Regions from separate parts of the Duganella sp. BJB1802 genome, predicted to be linked through region 1. Evidence: predicted binding sites of a transcription regulator. Region 1 holds the regulator's gene; the other holds the start of a gene.
What was found. The regulator FliA, encoded in region 1, starts transcription of late flagellar genes. The targets are predictions, from matches to a motif close to CTAAAGTTTNNNNNNNNNNNGCCGNTA.
Positions count from the first base shown of each region.

Region 2: HUX88_RS21295 (flagellar protein FliT) is a predicted target of FliA. The motif match lies at 1,556-1,582, and genes of this name have one in related genera.

Region 1 covers NZ_JABWEF010000019.1:87,195-93,730, reverse strand. The annotation lists gene flhA (flagellar biosynthesis protein FlhA) at 1-481, shown strand, start outside; gene HUX88_RS25495 (DUF4351 domain-containing protein) at 531-1,478, shown strand; gene flhF (flagellar biosynthesis protein FlhF) at 1,629-3,083, shown strand; gene HUX88_RS25485 (antiactivator of flagellar biosynthesis FleN protein) at 3,076-3,873, shown strand; gene HUX88_RS25480 (RNA polymerase sigma factor FliA) at 3,917-4,648, shown strand; gene HUX88_RS25475 (flagellar motor protein) at 4,630-5,376, shown strand; gene motD (flagellar motor protein MotD) at 5,378-6,154, shown strand; gene HUX88_RS25465 (flagella synthesis protein FlgN) at 6,166-6,536, opposite strand, start outside.
Region 2 covers NZ_JABWEF010000014.1:65,413-71,948, reverse strand. The annotation lists gene HUX88_RS21305 (bifunctional 2-polyprenyl-6-hydroxyphenol methylase/3-demethylubiquinol 3-O-methyltransferase UbiG) at 1-497, opposite strand, end outside; gene HUX88_RS21300 (HDOD domain-containing protein) at 638-1,465, shown strand; gene HUX88_RS21295 (flagellar protein FliT) at 1,628-1,906, shown strand; gene HUX88_RS21290 (aminotransferase class I/II-fold pyridoxal phosphate-dependent enzyme) at 1,968-3,194, opposite strand; gene HUX88_RS33010 (FimV family protein) at 3,295-4,812, opposite strand; gene fumC (class II fumarate hydratase) at 4,968-6,365, shown strand; gene HUX88_RS21275 (hypothetical protein) at 6,372-6,536, opposite strand, start outside.

The sequences.
Region 1 (6,536 bases):
GGTGCTGCAGAATCTGCTGGCGGAAGGCGTGCACATTCGCGACATGCGCTCCATCATCGAGACGCTGGCAGAGCATGCCGTGCACACGCAGGATCCGAACGACCTGACCGCGCTGGTGCGGATCTCGCTGGGCCGCGCCATTGTGCAGCAGCTGTTCCCCGGCGCCAGCGAGTTGTCGGTGATGACGCTGGATAACCGCCTGGAACGCTTGCTGATGCAGGCGCTGGCGGCCAGCGGGCCGGACGGCGCGGGCATCGAGCCTGGCCTGGCCGACACCATCGCGCAGCAGGCGCAGCAGGCGGCGCAGCAGCAGGAGGCGCTGGGCTTGACGCCGGTGTTGTTGGTGCCGGGGCCGCTGCGGGCCTTGCTGTCGCGCTTCCTGCGCCGCGCGTTGCCGCAGTTGAAGGTGCTGTCGCATGCGGAGATCCCGGAGAGCAAGACGATCCGCGTGACCGCGCTGGTGGGCCAGCAGCCGGCGTAAGTTTGAGCGGATCGCGGATGCGTCCGTGCGGGCGGCCTAGACTGCTCGCATGGATGCCGACGATTTCGATACGCCGTGGAAGGAAGTGGTCATGCACCACTTTCCGGAGTTCATGGCGTTCTACTTTCCCTTTGCGCATGCCGCGATCGACTGGTCGCGGCCGCATATTTTTCTGGACCAGGAATTCGGCACGTTGACGCGCGATGCCGAGCTGGGCAAACGCCTGCTCGACAAGCTGGTCAGCGTGTATCTGCATGACGGCAGCGAGCAGTGGGTGCTGGTGCATCTGGAGGTGCAGGGCTGGCGCGATGCGCGGTTTGCCGAGCGTATGTTTGTCTACAATTATCGGGTCTACGATCGCTACCAGCGGCCGGTAGCCAGCCTGGCGCTGCTGACCGACGGCGGTGCGCGCTGGCGGCCCGGATCGTTTGGCTATCGGCTGCTGGGTTGCGAGATGCGGATCGAATTTCCGGTCGTGAAGCTGCGGGATTTCGCCGGCCGCATGGACGAATTGCGGGCGCATCTGAATCCCTTTGCGCTGGTGACGATGGCGCACCTTCAGGCGCGGCAAACCAAGGGGAACGCGCATCGGCGGCGTATCGCCAAATGGCGGCTTACCAAACTTCTGTATCAGCGTGATTGGGACAAGCAGCGTATCATCAATTTGTACCGGGTGATCGACTGGATCATGCGCCTGCCCGAGGGACTGGAGGCGCGCTTGCGATCCGGGATGTTGCAGATTGAAAGGAGGAAGGCCATGACTTATTTGTCTTCTATCGAACGTATCGGAATGGAAATTGGCAGGAAAGAAGGCAGGCAAGAGGGCAGGCAAGAAGGCTGGGTCGAGGTGCTCACCGAGCTGCTGACTCAACGCTTCGGCCCGCTGGATGCGCAGGTGCGGTTGCGCATCGCCGAGGCGGATGTGCCGCAGCTGTCCGCCTGGGCGCGCAACTTTGTCGACGCCACCTCGCTGGACGAGGTTTTCCGCAGCAGTTAAGCCGCCTCGGCCGCAATGGCGAAATGCGGCCCATTTGCCCCCCTGTTCCTCGGATCGTTTCCAGAGTGCATCGTCAATAATGGCACTGTCAGAGTAAAGGCGTCTCATCCGGAAGACGCACTGCTCGACTTAGACTCCTGAGAGCCGGCCATGAACGTCAAAAAATTTACTGCACCGACTTCCCGCGAGGCGCTGCGCAAAGTCCGCGAATCGCTCGGCCCCGATGCCGTGATCCTGTCCAATCGCCAGGCCGATGGCGGCGTTGAAATCCTCGCGCTGGCCAACGACGATGCCGCCTCGCTGGCCATGCCGGCGCCGCACTCGCCGATGGCCGATCCGGCGCCGTCGCTCGACCTGACCACCGCCGTGCCGTATGGCCGCGCCGACCAGCGCCAGGAGCCGCGCCTGGAACAGCGCATGGAGCCGCGTTTCGAATCGCCTACCGTAACCCCGGCGCCAGCCGCCCTGCCAGCGCAACCGGTGCGCCGCGTGGTGGCTTCCGCTTCGTCGTTCGCCAGCGCCACCAAGGCCGCAGCCGCAGCCGCAGTGCCGGCACCGGCGCCGGCCAGGGCCACGATCGACGCCGAGCAGATCGCCGCCTTGGTGAGCGCCGCCGTCGCCAGCGCCAAGCAGAACGCCGCCGCCGAGATGCAGGGCATGATGAGCGAAATCCGCGCCATGCGCGGCATGATGGAAACCCAGCTGGCCGAGATCTCCTGGGGCACCACCCAGGCGCGCGAGCCGCAGAAGGCCGCCGTGCTGCGCGAGATGCTGGCGGCCGGTTTCTCGGCCAGCCTGGCGCGCTACCTGATCGAAAAACTGCCGGCCAACCGCGACGCCGCCGACAGCCTGCGCTGGATCAAGAATGTCCTGACCCGCAACCTGCAAACCATGGCCAACGAAGACGCGCTGATCGAGCAGGGCGGCGTGTTCGCGCTGGTCGGCCCGACCGGCGTCGGCAAGACCACCAGCACCGCCAAGCTGGCCGCGCGCTGCGTGATGCGCCACGGCCCGGACAAGCTGGCCCTGATCACCACCGACGCCTATCGTATCGGCGCCCACGAGCAGCTGCGCATCTACGGCAAGATCCTCGGCGTGATGGTGCACTCGGTGAAGGACGAGGCCGACCTGCGCATCGCCCTGAAGGAACTGAAGAACAAGCACACGGTACTGATCGACACGGTCGGCGTCAGCCAGCGCGACCAGATGGTGACCGAGCAGGTATCGATGCTGCAAGGCGCCGGCTCCGACGTCAAGCGCCTGCTGTGCCTGAACGCGACGGCCACCCAGGAAACGCTGAACGAAGTGGTGCGTGCCTATCAAGGCAGCGGCCTGGCCGGCTGCATCATGACCAAGCTCGACGAGGCGGCCGCCATCGGCAACGTGCTCGACGTGGTGATCCGCCAGAAGCTCAATCTGTTCTACGTGTCGAACGGCCAGCGCGTGCCGGAAGACCTGCACCTGGCCGATCCGGCCTACCTGATCGACCGCGCTTTCAAGTTGAAACGCGACGTCGTCAACACCCAGTACCTGGACGCCGAACTGCCTCTGCTGATGAGCAACGGCCAGAACGAGCAAGCGCTGCGCGAGGTGCACCTTGGCTAATTTCGATTTCGACCAGGCGGAGGGCCTGCGCCGCATGCTGGCGGGGCCGCAGCCCCGCATCGTCACCTTCCTGTCGGCCACGCCGCAGGACGACAAGGGCGCCATGCTGGTCAACCTGGGCGCCTCGCTGGCGCGCGCCGGCAACGACGTGCTGCTGGTGGACGCCTGCGCCAGCGCCCACGGCGTGGCTTCGCGCCTGGGCGTGGACGGCGGCGCCAGCCTGCTCAACGTGGCGCGCCAGGAGTGCGCGCTCAACCAGGTGATCCACCAGGTGCCGCAAGGGTTCTCTGTGGCGTCGATGACACGCGGCGTGCCGCGCAGCGGTCCGGACGAGACGCGCCGCCTGGCCAAGGCCTTCGACGTGCTGGCCAAGCAGACCGGCATCGTCATCGTCGACGGCGAGTTCGACGGCGTGGCCTTCCCGGTGCCGGTCATGGCCAGCTCGGAAATCGTGGTGCAGGTGTCGAATAGCGCTACCTCGATCAAGGCCGCGTACAGTATGATCAAGCGCCTGAACCAGGAGCTGGGACGGCGGCCGTTCGGAATTGTGGTCACCGGGGCTTCCGAATCGGAAGCAAAGGTGGTATACGATAACATGGCACAGGCGGCCAGCCGATACCTCGCGGTGAACCTCGTTTCGATGGGATCGGTGCCGGCGGACGAATATCTGCAGCGCGCCGCACGCTTGGGGCGTGCGGTGGTCGATGCGTTTCCGCTGGCCGGGGCTTCGGTCGCGTTCCGTCAACTGGCGGGCCGCTTCGCGCTGGCCGGCTCGCCATCTTTCCGTTAAGGGAGCATGACAATTTTAGCGCTTAATCAATAATAAACAGGCTATGTACACGGTCAAAGGGAAAGTGGACAAGGATTCTTTGCTGACGGAGCATATGCCGTTGGTCAAACGCCTGGCCCATCACATGAAGGCGAAACTGCCGCCCAGCGTCGAAGTCGACGATCTGGTGCAAGCCGGGATGATCGGCCTGCTCGACGCCATCAGCCGTTACGAAGACACGCATGGCGCCCAGTTCGAAACCTACGCCGTGCTGCGCATCCGCGGCGCCATGCTCGACGAGCTGCGCAACAGCGACTGGCTGCCGCGCTCGATGCGCCAGAACATGCGCAAGATCGAGACCGCGATGAGCACGCTGCAGCAGCGCCTCGGCCATCCGCCGACCGAGTCGGAGGTGGCCAAGATGCTCAAGCTGTCGCTGGCCGATTATCAGGAAATGCTGTCCGACGGCGGCGGCCACCAGCTGGTGTACTACGAGGATTTTCACGACGACGACGGCAACGACAGCTTCCTCGACCGCTACTGCTCGGATGAGGAGAGCGATCCGTTGCGCTCGCTGCTGGACGGCGACTTCCGCCAGGCAGTGATCGACGCCATCGACGCGCTGCCGCCGCGCGAGAAGATCCTGATGGGGCTGTACTACGAAGAGGAGCTCAACTTGAAAGAAATCGGCGCCGTGATGGGCGTATCGGAATCGCGCGTATCGCAGCTGCATACGCAGGCCGTGGCGCGCTTGCGCGCCTCACTCCGGGAGCGGTCTTGGACTGGGCCAGCGTAGCCGGGGTGCTGCTGGCGCTGGCCGGCATCGTCGTCGGCCAGTCGCTCGAGGGCGGCAAGCTCGGCTCGCTGCTGCAGCCGGCCGCGTTCGCGATCGTGGTCATCGGCACCTTCGGCGCGGTGATGCTGCAGACCCGCTTCAAGACCTTCCTGCGCGGCGTGCGCATGCTGCGGCTGGTGTTCGCGCCGCCGGCCGACACCCGCGCCGTGCTGGCGCGCGACATCAACGCCTGGAACCTGGCGGCGCGCCGCGACGGCCTGCTGTCGCTGGAGCGCTACATGCTCTCGTCCAAGGACCAGTTCAACACCAAGGGCCTGCGCCTGATCGTCGACGGCATCAATCCCGACAAGCTGCGCCAGATCCTCGACACCGAGATCACCGCCTACGAGACCGAGGAGCGCCAGGCGGTGCGGATCTGGGAATCGGCGGCCGGCTATTCGCCCACCATCGGCATCCTGGGCGCGGTGCTGGGCCTGATCCACGTGATGGAGAACCTCACCGATCCGAGCAAGCTGGGCTCGGGCATCGCGGTGGCCTTCGTGTCGACCATCTACGGGGTCGGCCTGGCCAACCTGTTCTTCTACCCGATCGCCAACAAGCTCAAGGCCATCGTCACGCAGGCGGTGCACCAGCAGGAGATCGCCGCCGCCGTGTTCTACGACATCGCCACCGGCGACCACACGCGCGTCATCGACGAGCGCATCGCCACGCTGATGCGGGAACACTGACATGCAGAACCGCCGCGCGCGCAGGAAGTTCGACGACGAGCCGGAGAACCACGAGCGCTGGCTGATTTCCTACGCCGACTTCATCACGCTGCTGTTCGCCTTCTTCGTCGTCATGTACGCGATCTCGGTGGTCAACATCGGCCGCTACAAGGTGCTGTCGGTCGCGCTGGGGGACGCCTTCGGCGGCGCCGGCTCGGCCAAGCCGGTCACCACCGAGGTGCCCAACCTGCCCATCCCCAATCCCAACCTGCGCCGCCACGCCGAACTGCTGCGCAAGGAAAAAACCCAGATGACCAAGCTGGCGCAGGACTTGTTGTCCACGCTGGCGCCGCTGGTCAAGGAGGGCAAGGTGCGCGTCACGCAGAACAGCCGCGGCGTCAGCGTCGAGATCAACGCCTCGGTGCTGTTCGATCCGGGAGACGCGCGCCTGACCAGCGAATCGACCGAGGCGCTGCGCGCCGTGGCCGGCCTGCTCAAGAACGACGACCACAATGTGCAGGTGGAGGGCCACACCGACAACCAGCCGATCCGCAACGCGCTGTTCCCGTCCAACTGGGAGCTGTCGGCGGTGCGCGCCAGCAGCGTGGTGCGGCTGTTCATCGACGCCGGCGTGGCGCCGGGACGGTTGACGGCGGTGGGCTTCAGCTCGAACGTGCCGGTGGCGTCGAACGACAATCCGATCGGCCGCGCGCGCAATCGCCGCGTGGCGGTCACGATCTTGTCCGGTATTCCGGATACGGTGACGGAAGTGCCGACGCAGGCGCCGGCCCAGCAATAGATAAAATTGGATCAGCCGGCCAGGAATCCGCGGCTGCGGGGCAGGGTGGTGGACAGGCCGCCAGGGCCGTAGAAATTGTTGGCGCCGGCCGATTGCGGACGCAGCGCCTGCAGCGCGCCTTGCGTGTGGCCCATCTGCTTGTTGATCAGCATGCCGTTGATGCGGTTCAGTTCCTTGGCTTCGCGCGCGTGGTGCTGCAGCGCCTGCCACAGGGCGGTGGCTTCGGCGGCGTCGGCGCCGCTGGCGGCGACCCAGGCATCCATGCCGGCTTCCTCGGCCGGGTAGCCGGCCTTGCCCAGGGCGCGGTGGCGCTGGGCCGACAACAGGGTCATCTGCGTGACCAGTGCCGATTTCTTCGTGGTGACCGCCGTCAGGCCGTCGA
Region 2 (6,536 bases), on a different contig from region 1:
TCGTAGTAGCTGCCGTAGCGCGGGCCGTTCCAGCCCTCGCGGTTGTCGCCGCGCGGGTTGGAACTGAACAGCACGCCGCCGGCTTTCAGCGCGGCGTGCAGGTCGCGCAGCACCTTCGGCAGCGCGGCGCTGGGCACGTGGAACAAGGAGGCGTTGGCGTAGATGCCGTCGAAAAAACCAGCAGGCAGGTCAAGTTGGACGAAGTCCTGCCGCCACGTTTCGCAACCGCTGTAGGCGCGCGCCATCTCGACGAAGCGAGCCGAGCCGTCGACGCCGACCGCTTCGTGGCCCAGCTCCCTGAAGGTCTTCAGGTCGCGGCCGGGGCCGCAGCCCAGGTCCAGCAGGCGGTATGGCGCGGGGCCTTGCAGCGCGTCCAGCAAGGCCGCGATGTTTTGGCTGACATCGTGATCGATGGTGCCGGCGAAAAACTGCTCGGCGTTGCGCTCGTAATGCTGCAGCGTGGTTTGCGTGATCTGCTCGATAGGGTCGGGTTCCATGCCGCCAGTATATACGCCGGCTCATGTCGGCGATTACTGACTCAGAAAAGAGACGCTCGCCCCGCAAAATTGTTTCATACATTCTGGGAATCGCTATATAGTTAGCCTATAGCAACGCGCTAATTACCCAGGAGATAAATATGAAACTTGATGCCCTGTTCCAGAATCCAACTGCGTTGCCCACCGCGCCTAAAGTCGTGGAAGAGCTGATCAGCAGTTTCGACAAGGCCAGCGTCTCGACCGAAGAGATCGCGAAAAAACTGTCGACGGATCCGGTGCTGAGCGCCAAGCTGCTGCGCCTGGCCAACTCGGCCTACTACCACGTCTCGCGCAGCATCGGCACCGTGGAGGATGCGGTGCTGATGCTCGGCTTCGTCACCGTCCGCACGCTGGTCATCAGCTCCGGCCTGGTCAGCGGTTTCAAGACCGTGCCCGGCCTCGACCTCAAACAATTCTGGCGCTACAGCCTGCACACTGCGGTGTCGGCCAAGTGGATCGCCAAGAAGACCAAGGAAAACACCGACCTCGCCTTCACCATCGGCATGATGCACGCCATCGGCCAGCTGGTGATCCACTCGGCGATGGCCGAGCAGGCGATGGCGCTCGACAAGGTGGCCGGCCCGCTGGACCCGCGCCGCCTGGACGCCGAGCAAGCCTCGTTCGGCTTCACCTTCGCCGATGTCGGCGCAGAATTGGCCAAGCGCTGGAAGTTCCCGCTGACCTTCTCGGAAACCATCCTGGCCTTCCCCGAGCCGCACCACAACGGCGAACTGAACCGCTTGGCCGCCGTGGTCTCGCTGGCCGCCTGGCGCGCCCGCGTCGAGCAGGCCCAGCTGAGCGACGATGAAATCGAAGCCTGCTACCCGGCCGACCTGGCCGAGGAACTGGGCCTGGACGACAACGCCCTGATCGATGAAATGCCGTCGCCGGACGAACTGAGCGCCGGTTTGGAGGAGCTGGTCAAATAATCCAGCTTATCTAAAAAACCATGGAAGCCGCCGGTTTTACGCCGCGCGGCTTTTTTTTTCGACTTTTTTCAAATATTTTTTCAAAACACCCTAAAGTTCGCGTTTAAGGCGACGTTAATCAGGACATGCGGTAATCCGTTTTAACTAAACCAGGGTGAGAACATGACCTCCACCGAAGTCCTCTCGATGTACGAAAACATTGCCGGCCTGTCCAATCAAATGGCTGCCGCCGCGCGTCTGGGGGATTGGGACGGCCTGAGCCGCCTGGAAGCGCAATGCGCCAGCGCCGCGCGTCCGGCCGACGCCGGCGTGCCCAGCCTGAGCGGCGCCCCGCGCCTGCGCAAGATCGACCTGCTCAAGCAGATCCTGGCCAACGACCGCGCCATCCGCGACGTCACCGAACCTTGGCTGAACAACGTGCCGGGCATGGCGCGTCAGTAAAAACCGCCGCCCCAATGTAAAAAAGCGCCCGAGGGCGCTTTTTTTTACGTCCGCACGGCGATCAGCTCGCCAGCGCCACGCGCAGCGACAGCGCGATACCCTGCGCTGCCTGGGTGATCTCGTCCAGCGACGGGAAGCTCGGCGCGATGCGGATATGGCTATCCTTCGGATCGTTACCGTAAGGGAAAGCCGCGCCGGCCGGCGTCAGCGTGATGCCGGCCTCCTTGGCCAGCGCCACCGTGCGCTTGGCCGAACCCGGCGGCGTCACCAGGTCGATGAAATAGCCGCCCAGCGGACGCGTCCACGACACGCCCGGCACGTCGGCCAGGTAGCGCTCGAACTGTTCCAGCACCGCGTCGAACTTCGGCTTGAGCAGCAGGCGATGCTGTTCCATCAACGCTTCCACGGTCGGCAGGTCCTTCAGCAGTTGCACGTGGCGCAGCTGGTTGATCTTGTCCGGGCCGATGCTGCGGATGCCGGCGTGCTTGGTCCACCAGGCGATGTTGGCCGGCGAGGCCGCCAGCGCAGCGACGCCCGAACCAGCCCAGCTCACCTTGGACGACGACGCGAACACGATCGCGCGGTCCGGGTTGCCGGCCTGCGCGCACGCCTCCAGGATGTTGGCCACGGCCAGCTTCTGCTCGCCCAGATGGTGGAAGCGGTAAGCGTCGTCCCACATCAGGCGGAAGTCCGGCGCCGCCGTCTTCATGGCCGCCAGGCGGGCCACCACCTCGTCCGAATACACCACGCCACCCGGATTGCTGTACTTCGGCACACACCACATGCCCTTGATGCTGGCGTCCTCGGCCACCAGTTTTTCCACCAGGTCCATGTCCAGGCCGTTTTCGGTCATCGGGATGTTGATCATCTTGATGCCGCGCGCTTCGCAGATGGCGAAATGGCGGTCGTAGCCCGGCACCGGGCACAGGAAGGTCACCGGCTCGCGCACCCACGGCGCGTTGCCGGGCGTGCCGTTGAGCAGGCTGTAGACGATCACGTCATGCATCAGCGACAGGCTGGCGCTGCTGTCGACCACGACCTGCGCGGCCGGCACGTCCAGCAGCTGGCCGAACAGCGCGCGCGCTTCCGGCAGGCCGATGGTGCCGCCGTAGTTGCGGCAATCGGTGCCGTCGGCGGCCTTGTAGGTGTCCAGCGACGCCATCAGGGCGTTCGACAGGTCCAGCTGTTCGGGGGCTGGCTTGCCGCGGGACATGTCCAGCTTCAGGCCAAGTTGTTTGAAAGTTTGGTATTGCTCGTGATGCTGAGACTGAAAATCTGCTGCGGTCATAAGGCTCTTTCAGGAATGGGGAAGACGGTGGGCGTCGAACACTATAACCCAGATCGCCTGAGCCCGATAAGAGCGAGCTTGTTATAAGCTTATTACCTTTTTATTGTTTTTCCATCATGGATTCCGGCGTGACCTCGTGCAGCGGCGGCGCCTCCATCGGCGTTTCGCCCTCGGCGGCCGGCTTTTTCTTGCGGAATCCCTGCCAGATCTTCAACGGCCCGCTGCCGCGTTTCTTGCGCAGATAGAAGTAGCCGCCCGCGCCCAGCAGCAGCGCCAGCGCGCCGGCCCCGCCCGCGATCAGCGGCCAGTTGCTGGCGGCCGGCTCCGGCGGTTTTTCCTTTTTGTACTTCAGCTTGGGCAGCACGCGCACCTTCTTGACCGGCACGTCCGCTTCGGCCGAGGCCGATTCTCCCCCGCCAGCCGCCGCAGAAGCCGATGCCGATGCCGGCGCCGAAGCCGCAGCGCTTTGCGCCGCCCCGTGTCCCGCGCCGTCCGCGCTGCCGCTGGCGTGCGCGCCGGAGCTCGCCGTCGCAGCCATCACGGGTGCCGAGCCCGCCCACGCAGCCGACGCCGCCCCGTCCTGTCCCGCCGCCGCGTTGCCGTGTACCGATGCCGCGCCGCCATGCCCGGATGCCGCGCCGGCCTGGACGCCAGAGGCAGCAGACGCTGCCGCGCTGGCCGCCCCGCCCTTCGCGCCCAACGCGCCTTGCAGCAGCTTGACCCTGCCCTCCAGCTCGACCAGCTTGCTGGACAACTCCATGCTATGCGTATCGAGCGCCGCGCATTCCTTCGCGCTCATGCCCGACGGCGCGCACGCCGCCGGCGCCGCCGGCCGCTTCACGCCCTTGGGCAGCGGCAGCGGCGGCAAGGGCAGCAGAGCCTGCGCCACGCCCAGCGGCACCGCGCCGCCAGCCTGATCCGCCTCGCCGCCGCCCGTCTTGTCGGTAGTCGGCCGACGCGCAGGCAGCGGCGCCGGCCGCCGCACCGGCGCCATCGATCCCGCCGACGACCGCAAGCCACCCGGCTCGCCCACTTCCGATTCATGCGCGGCCGGCATTGGCGCCGGCCGCGTCCTGTCCCGCACTGGCGCGGCGACCGGCGCAACCGGGGCCGTTGACGGCGCCGGGGCCGGAGCAGTCGCCTGAACCGCCCGTTCCGCCCGCGCCAGCAGCGCCGCCTGCGCCGCCGTCACGGGCGGCAACGGCGGCGGCGCCGGATTCGGGTCGGCCTGGAGCCACACGGTCGCCGCGCGCACATCCTGGCGCCCGGCCGCGCTCAGCTCCAGGAACAAATGGACATACTCGGCATCGATGGCGCGGGTGGTGGTCAGATGCAGGAACTGGCGGCCGTCGCGCCGCACCACGGCCATGTGCAGCGAGCCCAGCGCCGGATTCATGCTGATGTTGGCGCCGCGATACACGTCCTGCTGCGCCAAGCGCACCTGCAACGCCGACACCTCGTCCGGCGCCAGCTGCACCAGCTCGATGTCGGCCGCCAGCGGCTGGCCGATGTAGGATCGCACGGCGATATCGCCCAGCTCCGCCGCCGGGGCGGCGGTGGCCAGCAATAAGGCGCCGGCGCCGGCAAGGATCGAGGTCAGGAGAGTGTTGCGCTGCATGTTGGGGTCGCTTGGCCGCGAATTCTTAAAGTGTATCAGCTATAACGGCTGATTTTCCCGGTTTTGTAGCCCTAGGTTAATTTTTCCAGACTGCGCTACACTGGACGGACCTTGGCAAATACACATGATTGCCATCCCCGAGCAAAGGAAAAACCATGAACACCAGAAGTGAACGTGACAGTTTCGGCCCGATCGACGTCCCCGACCACCAGCTGTGGGGCGCGCAAACCCAGCGCTCGCTGGAGCATTTCCGCATCTCCACGGAGCGCATGCCGCCCGAGCTGATCCACGCCTTGGCCAGCGTCAAGCGCGCCGCCGCCCGCGTCAACCTGGACCTGGGCCTGCTGGAGGGCGCCAAGGCCATCGCCATCACCCAGGCCGCCGACGAGGTGTTGGCCGGCAAGCATCCGACCGAATTCCCGCTGGCCGTGTGGCAGACCGGCTCCGGCACCCAGTCCAACATGAACATGAACGAGGTGCTGGCCAACCGCGGCTCCGAGCTGATGGGCGGCGTGCGCGGCGAGGCCCGCAAGCTGCACCCCAACGACGACGTCAACAAAGGCCAGTCGTCGAACGACATCTTCCCCACCGCCATCCACGTGGCCGCCGCGCAGGCGCTGGCCAACAACGTGCTGCCGGCGCTGCGCCAGCTGCGCGACCAGCTGCACGCCAAGGCCGAAGCCTTCGCCGACATCGTCAAGATCGGCCGCACCCACCTGCAGGACGCCACCCCGCTGACGCTGGGCCAGGAATTCTCCGGCTACGTGGCCCACCTCGACTTCGCCGAGCGCGCCATCGGCACCGCCCTGCCCGGAGTGCTGCAGCTGGCCGCCGGCGGCACTGCGGTCGGCACCGGCCTCAACGCCCACCCCGAATACGCGCACCGCATCGCCGCCGAGCTGGAGCACACGCTGGCCCTGCCCTTCCGCAGCGCCGACAACAAGTTCGCCGCGCTGGCCGGCCACGACGCCCTGCTGTCGGCGCACGGCGCGCTCAAGACGCTGGCCGCCGCGCTGATGAAGATCGCCAACGACATGCGCTGGATGGCGTCCGGCCCGCGCTCCGGCCTGGGCGAGATCACCATCCCGGAAAACGAGCCGGGCAGCTCCATCATGCCGGGCAAGGTCAACCCGACCCAATGCGAGGCGCTGACCATGCTGTGCTGCCAGGTGTTCGGCAACGACGTCGCCATCACCGTGGGCGGCGCCTCCGGCAACTTCGAGCTCAACGTCTACAAGCCGCTGATCGCCCACAACTTCCTGCAAAGCGCGCGCCTGCTTGCCGACGGCATGCGCAGCTTCGACGAGCACTGCGTGCACGGCATCGAGCCCAACCGCGCGCGCATCGCCGAGCTGATGGAGCGTTCGCTGATGCTGGTGACGGCGCTGGCGCCGCACATCGGCTACGACAAGGCGGCCGCCATCGCCAAGCGGGCGCAGCATGAGGGAAGCACGTTGAAGGAGGCCGCGCTGGCGCTGGGCTACGTCAGCGCCGAGCAGTTCGAGCAGTGGATAGTGCCGCTGGATATGACCCGTCCCGGCGCCAAAGGTTGACCTTCGTTAAAAGCCCCGGGAATAGCGCACGCCGGTCAGCCAGTCCGGCTTGGCGCCGGCGTCGTGGCCGGGGTTGACCCGCCACATGACGGCGCCGGTCAGCTTGCCCAGGCGGCCGTCGCGGCCGAAGGTGGTGGTGTAGCCGAATTCCAGGTCGCGCTCGGTGGCGGT